DNA from 2 places in the Cupriavidus sp. CP313 genome. Region 2 is predicted to be linked to the other one. Evidence: predicted binding sites of a transcription regulator. Region 2 holds the regulator's gene; the other holds the start of a gene.
What was found. Region 2 encodes sigma-54, which starts transcription at its own class of promoters, with help from an activator protein. Its sites were predicted from a motif close to TGGCANGNAANCTGCTTT; they were not measured.
Positions count from the first base shown of each region.

Region 1: the regulator sigma-54 is predicted to act here: its motif matches at 2,203-2,220, upstream of ACW4E8_RS28645 (ethanolamine ammonia-lyase subunit EutB).

Region 1 is NZ_JBSVZB010000025.1:60,152-64,542, reverse strand. It holds gene ACW4E8_RS28660 ((Fe-S)-binding protein) at 1-258, opposite strand, end outside; gene ACW4E8_RS28655 (FadR/GntR family transcriptional regulator) at 385-1,110, shown strand; gene ACW4E8_RS28650 (AI-2E family transporter) at 1,156-2,193, opposite strand; gene ACW4E8_RS28645 (ethanolamine ammonia-lyase subunit EutB) at 2,397-3,779, shown strand; gene eutC (ethanolamine ammonia-lyase subunit EutC) at 3,790-4,391, shown strand, end outside.
Region 2 is NZ_JBSVZB010000002.1:273,869-278,259, reverse strand. It holds gene ptsN (PTS IIA-like nitrogen regulatory protein PtsN) at 1-292, opposite strand, end outside; gene hpf (ribosome hibernation-promoting factor, HPF/YfiA family) at 748-1,098, opposite strand; gene ACW4E8_RS03500 (RNA polymerase factor sigma-54) at 1,147-2,628, opposite strand; gene lptB (LPS export ABC transporter ATP-binding protein) at 2,764-3,564, opposite strand; gene lptA (lipopolysaccharide transport periplasmic protein LptA) at 3,622-4,272, opposite strand; gene lptC (LPS export ABC transporter periplasmic protein LptC) at 4,379-4,391, opposite strand, start outside.

The DNA of each region.
Region 1 (4,391 bases), on a different contig from region 2:
CACGATCACCGGCCAAGGCTGGCTGAACAGGTCGAGTTGGGCGCGCGCCACCGAACGGGCCGCGTCGGGGTTGCCGCTGCTGTAGGCGGGCTGGCCGCAGCAACTCTGGTCGCGCGGGAAGTGCACGGTGAGCCCTTCGCGTTCAAGCAGCCGCACGGCGTCGAGGCCGGCCTGCGGCACGAACATGTCGACCAGGCAGGTGGCAAACAGGTAGGCCTGCGCGGGGGCAGGGCCGGTGGGGTACTGACGATCCTTCATGTCTCGCTCCGGACGTGCTGGGGTCGCACGTTTCGGCGCATAATTCCCGCTTCCGCGCGGCGGTACAAATTGGTTGGACCAATCTGCCCGACGACCCGCGCAAGCTCAGGAGCGAGGACACACGGCATGACGGCAGCGGCAGCAAGGCACGGGCGCACCCGCGGACGCGTGGAGTCGGTCATGCGCCGGATCGAGACCGCGCTGCTAGACGGCACCTGGCCGCCCGGCACGCGGCTGCCGGCCGAGCGGGTGCTGGCCGAGCAATACGAGGTGGCGCGCAACACCGTGCGCGAGGCGATCCAGCGCCTGGCCGCGCGCGGCCTGCTGCAGAGCCGGCGCGGTGCCGGGGTCTACGCCACCGACCAGCTGCGCGCCGGCATTGCCTCGCCCTGGGGCCAACTGGTGGCCGACCACCCCGCGCTGCGCGACGACATCCTGGAGTTCCGCCGCGTGCTGGAGGGCGCGACCGCGTATTTTGCGGCGCTGCGCGCGGATACTGCCGATGTGAAGCGGATCCGCACCCTGATGGCTGAGCTGGAACGCGCGCGTGCCGCCGACGACAAGCAGTCAGAGGCCGATGCCGATGCGCAGTTGCATGACGCCATCGCCCAGGCCTCGCACAACACCATGTTCCTGCATCTGCATACCAGCGTGATCGGCATGCTGCGCGAGCACATCACCATCAACGGCACCGGCCTGCGCGAACAGGACGACGGCGCGTCAGACCTGCTGTTGCTGCAGCACCGCACGCTGTGCGATGCGATTTGCGCGCGCCGCCCGGAAGAGGCGCGCACCGCCATGCAGACCCATATCGACTTCGTGCGCAGCCGGGTGGAGCAGGACGGCGCCTGAACAGGCATTGGTCCTACCACCGCTGCGGCATGCCGGCCGCGGCACTCAGATCAGCCCGGCGCCGGCCAGCTCCCGCTTCAGGTAGGCATAGAAGATCGGCCCGGCGATCACGCCCGGGATGCCGAACAGCGTTTCCATCAGCAGCATCACCATCAGCAGTTCCCACGCCGCGGCCTGGATGCGCGCACCGATGATGCGCGCGTTCAGGAAGTACTCCAGCTTGTGGATCACCACCAGGAACACCAGCGACGCCACCGCGATCGGCAGCGACACCGACAGCGAGGCCACCACGATGGCCGTGTTCGAGATCAGGTTGCCCAGCACCGGCAGCAGCCCGGCCACGAAGGTGATCACCACCAGCGTCTTGGTCAGCGGCAGGTGCACGCCAAAGAGCGGCAGCACCAGCAGCAGGTAGATCGCCGTCAGCATGGTGTTGATGGTGGAGATCTGGATCTGCGCGAAGATGAACTGCGAGAACGCCTGCTGCAGCGTGCGTGCGCGCGCCACCAGCGCCGCGGCCAGCGGCCGGCGGTTGGGCCGCGCCACCGCGCGGTACAGCGCCACCATCGCGCCGATCACCAGCCCGATCAGGATATGCACCAGCGTGCGCAGCAACTCGGCGCCCAGCTTCTGCGCCATCGCGGCATGCTCGCGCAGCGTCTCGATCAGCGTGTTGGCCAGTTCGTCCACGCCCTTGGGCAGCGCATCGCTGAGCCACGGCGGCATCTGCCCGCGCGAGCGGTCGATGATGTCGGCCACATGGTTGAGCAGCCCGTCCAGGGTATTGCCCTCGCCACTGACAAAGCGCACCAGCAGCCAGCCCGCCAGCGTCAGCCCCAGCAGGATCAGCGCCGACAGGATGGCCACGGCCAGGGCGTCGTGGCGCTGGTGCAGGCGCTTCAGGCGCGGCGCCAGCACGTCCACCAGCGAGTACAGCAGCAGCCCGGACAGCAATGCCGCCACCAGGTTGGCGTGGAGCACGGTCCAGAGCGCGAGGGCGGTCAGCAGGTAGGCGACGGTGCCGACGCTGTACCACGCGGCCGGCAGCAGGCGCGGGGTGGTGGTCGGGTCGGGGTCTTTCATCGGGGTCTCCGGCATGCAATTTGCTCAAATTTATTCTGAATTCTCGCTGATCCAGATGTTGTTCCTGAGTCAGGCCGTGTGCGCTGACGCGATGTTGGCATAACGGCACACGCAAAGGCTGTCTATATTAGGGGGAATCGTGCCCGGCAAGACGCCCGGCGCACCGCTGTCATCGTTTTCCCCAGAGCCCAGGAACGGAACGCATGGCCTACACCCACACCATCGGCACCCACCGCCACGTCTTTGCCGACCTGCGCACGCTGCTGGCCCGGGCCAGCCCGGCGCGCTCCGGCGACGCGCTGGCGGGCGTTGCCGCGGCCAGCGAGCAGGAGCGGATGGCCGCGCGGCTGGCGCTGGCAGAGGTGCCGCTCAAGCAGTTCCTGACCGAGGCGCTGGTGCCGTACGAGGAAGACGAGGTCACGCGCCTGATCCTGGACCGGCACGATGGGGCAGCCTTTGCCGCCATCGGCGCCACCACCGTGGGCGACCTGCGCAACTGGCTGCTGCTGCATGAAACCGACAGCGCCACGCTGGCGCGGGTGGCGCCGGGCATCACCCCGGAGATGGCCGCCGCGGTCAGCAAGCTGATGCGCAACCAGGACCTGGTGGCGGTGGCGCGCAAGTGCCAGGTGGTCACGCGCTTTCGCAGCACGGTGGGGCTGCCGGGCCGGCTTTCGGTGCGGCTGCAGCCCAACCACCCGACCGACGATCCCAAGGGCATTGCCGCGTCGATCATCGACGGGCTGCTCTATGGCTGCGGCGATGCCACCATCGGCGTCAACCCGGCTTCGGACAACCTGGGCACCATCGTCTCCCTGCTGCGCATGATCGACGAGCTGCGCAGCCGCTTCGACATTCCCACGCAGTCCTGCGTGCTGACCCACGTCACCAACACCCTGCGCGCGATCGGGCAGGGCGCGCCGGTGGACCTGGTGTTCCAGTCGGTGGCCGGCAGCGAGCGCGCCAATGCGGCCTTCGGCATCAGCCTGTCGCTGCTGGCCGAGGCGCACGACGCCGCGCAGGCGCTGGCGCGCGGCACCGTTGGCGACAACCTGATGTACTTCGAGACCGGGCAGGGCAGCGCGCTGTCGGCCAATGCGCACCACGGCGTCGACCAGCAGACCATGGAGGCGCGCGCCTACGCGGTGGCGCGCGCGTTCTCGCCGCTGCTGGTCAATACGGTGGTGGGCTTTATCGGTCCCGAATACCTGTACGACGGCAAGCAGATCATCCGCGCCGGGCTGGAAGACCACTTCTGCGGCAAGCTGATGGGTGTGCCGATGGGCTGCGACGTCTGCTACACCAACCATGCCGAGGCCGACCAGGACGACATGGACACGCTGCTGACGCTGTTCGGCGTGGCCGGCATCAATTTCATCATGGGCGTGCCCGGCGCCGACGACATCATGCTGAACTATCAGAGCACCTCGTTCCACGATGCGCTGTACCTGCGCGAGGTGCTGGGGCTGCGCCCCGCGCCGGAGTTCGAGGCCTGGCTGCAGCGCATGGGCATTGCCGATGCCAGCGGCAGGCTGCTCGAGCCCGCCGCGCGCCAGCCGCTGCTGCAGATGGCCCACAGCCTGTAAGGTGCAGCCGATGACGGCCAGACGCCCACCTCCCGCGGACCCGCAAGCCGACGCCGACCCGTGGCAACGCCTGCGCCAGTTCACGCGCGCGCGCGTAGCGCTGGGCCGTACCGGTCACAGCCAGACCACCGATGCGGTACTGGCCTTCGGGCTGGCCCATGCGCAGGCGCGCGATGCGGTGCACCTGCCGCTGGACGTGGGCGCGGTCACCGCGGCGCTGGATGCGGCGGGGGTACAGAACCTCGCCGTGCACAGCGCGGCGCCGGACCGCGCGCACTACCTGCGGCGCCCCGACCTGGGCCGGTGCCTGGACGATGCCAGCCGCGCGCGGCTGGCCGCGGCACGGCCGGGCGAGGCGCCGGATGTGGTGTTCGTGGTTGCCGACGGCCTGTCCGCGCTGGCCACGCAGACGCACGCGCTGCCGTTGCTCGATGCCACCCGCCCGCGCTTGCCGCAGACATGGCGCATCGGCCCGGTGGTGGTGGCCGAGCAGTCGCGGGTGGCGCTGGGCGACGAGATCGGCGAGCTGCTTGGCGCGCGCCAGGTGGTGATGCTGATCGGCGAACGGCCGGGCCTGAGCTCGCCCGACAGCCTTGGCATCTACCTGACCCA
Region 2 (4,391 bases):
ATACCGGCTTGCCATCCGGCGATTCGAACGGAATCGGCTCGGCCAGGCGCATGAAGGCGGCCAGCGGCTGCTTCAGGCCCTTGATGCGGCCGTGCGGGATCGCCACGCCGGCGCCCAGGCCGGTCGATCCCAGCGACTCGCGCGCGAACAGGTTGTCCGTCACGATGGCGCGCGCCACACCATGGTTGTTCTCGAAGAGGAGCCCGGCCTGCTCGAACACACGCTTCTTGCTGGTGACGCTGACGTCGAGGGTGATGTTGCCGGGTGGCAGCAATTTGGCCAAACGATTCATGGGCGATGCGCAGGATTTCAGTTAGCGGGCGGATCGTTCCGCCGGGCAGTGGGCTGGCCCCGGGCTGCCGTTGGCCTGGCCGGAGGCGTCCGGCCCATTATAGAGCAGCGACTACCCCCGCATTGTGCAGCGCAGCGGGGCAAGCCGGTGCAGAACGATACATGGTGATGCAATCGTGCCTCCGGGCCGGGGGCCGGCGCACCGATGCGGGGCGCGGCCAGGATTCCCTCTCTTTGTATGGCGCAGCATACACCTTGGCGCAGCGCTTGCGAACACCCTTGCCCATTCGGGTGAAAAGCGTTGGCTCCGGCGCCACAGCCGGGCCGCACCGCCAGTGCGGGCGCGGCATGCCGGCGGCAACCCGGAACGCGAGGGCGCAAAAAAGCCGCGCTTCGTGGCGCGGCTTGCCTGTTCAATCCTGATTCAGCAGCCCGCTGCGGGGCTGCCGGGCACGGTCATTGCTGCATTTGCGCTGCGGCCATCTGGTACTTGACCGCTTCGCGGTCGTGGCCTTGCACGCGATCCTTGTAGCGGATCACCTGACGGTCCAGCTTGTCGACGAGTGCGTCGATCGCTGCATATAGGTCTTCGTGATGCGCCTCGACAAAGATGTCCTTGCCCTTGAGATGTAGATTGATTTCCGCGTACTGACGCCGGTCCTTTTCCTTGTGGTTGTCGACAGAGAGCAGCACGCTAACGCCAATGACCTGATCGAAATGCCTGACGATTCGCTCCAGCTTCGTTTCCACGTACTCACGCAGAGGGGGCGTGATGTCCAGGTGGTGTCCACTGATCTTGAAGTTCATAGCGCTTCTCCTTCTGAAAGAGCCTCACCAGGCAGGCGGTGGGCTCGGCTACAAAGACTTGCGGAGATTGACTGCGGGGATCTTCAGGGCTTCGCGATACTTGGCTACAGTGCGGCGCGCAACAACAAAGCCTTGCTCACCCAGCAGTTCGGCAATGCGACTGTCGGAAAGGGGATTCCTCGGGTCTTCGGCTCCTATCAGTTGCTTGATCAAGGCGCGGATGGCCGTTGATGAAGCCGCGCCACCGGTTTCGGTGGACACGTGGCTGCCGAAGAAGTACTTCAGTTCGAAAGTACCCATCGGCGTTGCCATGTATTTATTGGTCGTCACCCGGGAGATGGTTGACTCGTGTAAACCCAGTGTATCGGCAATCTCCCGCAAAACCAAGGGGCGCATGGCGATTTCGCCGTGACTGAAAAAGTTCTTTTGACGTTCGACAATGGCCTGCGAGACACGCAGGATTGTGTCGAACCTTTGCTGGATGTTCTTGATCAGCCAGCGCGCCTCCTGCAGCTTCTGCTGCAGCCCGGCCGTGCCGGACTCACCCTTCGCGCCACGCAGGATTTGTGCATACATATCATTGATGCGCAGCCTCGGCATCACATCCGGATTGAGCTGCGCGATCCAGCCGCCGCCACCCTTGCGCACGAACACGTCCGGCACCACGAAGTCGGCTTCCGGGCGGCTGTATGCATGGCCGGGGTAGGGCGCCAGCGAGCGGATCAGTTCGTGTGCGGACTTCAGCGCCACTTCATCGACCTGCAGCGCCTTCTTCAGCCGCGTGTAGTCGCGTACTGCGAGCAACTCCAGGTGGTTGGTGACGATGTTCAGCGCCAGCTCGCGCTGCGGGTGCGTCAGGCGCCGCAACTGCAGGGCCAGGCACTCGGCGGCGTTGCGCGCGCCCACGCCGGGCGGGTCGAAGCTCTGCAGCAGCGTGAGGATCGCGTGGACTTCGTCGATCTCGAACTCGAGTTCTTCCGGCAACTCCGTGCAGATCTCCTCAAGCGATGCGCTCAGGTAGCCATCGTCGTCGAGCGATTCGATCAGGAAGATGGCCAGGCCCTTGTCGCGCGCCGAGACCTTCAGCGGCGTGAGCTGTTCCATCAGGTACTCGCGCAGCGTGGGCTCGGCTTCGCGCAGCTGCATCGGCGTTTTTTCGTCCTCGTCGCCCTGGGGGCGGCGGGCAAAGTCGTCCAGGCTCCAGTCGCCGCTGCCATAGTCGTCGCCGTTGCCGCTGTCGCCATAGCTGTCGTCGTCACCCGCGCCGTCGGCGCGGGCCTCGCCATTGCCCTGGGGCTCTGCCGGGGCGGGCGCCGGTGCGCTCTGCAGGTTGACCGAGCCGTCGGCCGCCACGCGCAGCGGGCTTTCGATCCAGTCGTTCTCGCGCTCGAGCAGCGGGTTTTCCGTCAGCGCCTGTTCGACCTCTTGCTGCAGTTCCAGCGTAGAGAGCTGCAGCAGCCGGATTGACTGCTGCAGTTGCGGGGTCAGGGCCAGATGCTGGGAAAGACGGAGCTGTAGCGACGGTTTCATGCGACCTATTCTATGCGCAACTATCCGTTGTTGGAACGGAAATTGCTATCGCTTATGCGGTCCGATCGCCGCTGGCTGTGGGAGGGCCCACGCGCGCCCGCGAAGAGGCCTGCCGCTCCAGGGCAGGCCGCTGCATCACATGCGGAAGTTCTCGCCCAGGTAGACGCGCCGCACTGCGTCATTGGCGATGATTTCCTCGGGCTGGCCCGCGGCCAGCACCGTGCCTTCGCTGATGATGTAGGCGTGGTCGCAGATGCCGAGCGTCTCGCGCACGTTGTGGTCGGTGATCAGCACGCCGATATTGCGTGCCTTGAGGAAGCTGACGATGCGCTGGATCTCGCCCACGGCGATCGGGTCCACGCCGGCGAAGGGCTCGTCCAGCAGGATGAAGCGCGGCGACGACGCCAGCGCGCGCGCGATTTCCACGCGGCGGCGCTCGCCGCCCGACAGCGACAGCGCCGGGTTGTTGCGCAGGTGCGCGATCTGCAGGTCGTCGAGCAGCGAATCCAGGCGGCGCTCGATCTCGGCCTTGGGCAGCGGCTTGCCGTTGTTCACCTGAAGCTCCAGCACCGCGCGGATGTTTTCTTCGACGTTGAGCTTGCGGAACACCGAGGCTTCCTGCGGCAGGTACGACAGCCCCATGCGCGCGCGCTCGTGGATCGGCAGGCCGCTGATGTGGTCGCCGTCGAGCACGATATCGCCTTCGTCCAGCGCCACCAGGCCCACGATCATGTAGAACGACGTGGTCTTGCCCGCGCCGTTGGGCCCGAGCAGGCCGACCACCTCGCCGCTCTTCACGTCGAGCGAGACGTCCTTGACCACCGTGCGCGAGCCATAGCGCTTCTTCAGGTGGCGCACGACCAGCGTGCTGCCCCCGGGGAGGATGGCGGAGGCTTCGACGGAAGGCTTGTCGGCGATGGTTGCGGTATCGGTCATAGGCACAGTCAGGCGTTCAGGCGTTTCTGGCGCGGGCAGGCAAGCCGGCGCCAGGCGTCAGGGTTTGTTGGCAGGCGCGGGCGCCGGCTTCAGGTCCAGCGGCGAGCCGCCGTTGCCCGTGGCGCCGGCCTTCTGGTCCTGGCGCGGCGACAGCACCGCGCGCACGCGGCCGGACGGATTGGCGCCCGTGGCGTCGCCACTACCGCCGCCGGCGGCCGTGTAGAACTCCTTGCGGCTGTCGTAGGTCAGCACCGCGCCGCGGATCTCGTCGACCTGCTTGGCGCCCTGCAGGCGCGCCATGCGGGCATTGCCGATCAGCTTGGAGTACTCTTGCTTGCCGTCGTACTCGATGCGGTCGCCCCAGCCGTCGATGTATTCGTCGACGCCTTCGCGCTTCTGCCGGATGTAGGCCTGCTTGCCCGGCTTGGCGGTGGCCACCGCGAACTGGTAGCCCTCGGGGTCGGTGCGCAGTTCGGCGGCGTCTGACTTCAGGATCATGGTGCCCTTGGTCAGCACCACGTTGCCGGTCAGCGTATAGATCTGCTTGACGTCGTCGTAGCTGGCGTTGTCCGCCTCCAGCACCATCGGCTTGTCGCGGTCCGCGCGCTCGGCCAGGGCGGGCTGGGCCAGCAGGCCGAAGGCCATGGCCAGGGCGAGCAGGGCCGGGGCGGTGCGTCGACGGGACGATGTCGTCAGGGAAGCAGTCATGTTGGCAGGGGTTGCTTGAGGGCGTCTGGGTACGTTGGTGCGGGTTGGTGCGGACCGGCTGCGCATGCCGGCACTGCGTGCGCGGCCCCCGGGCCGGGGATCGGGATCAGGACCCCGGC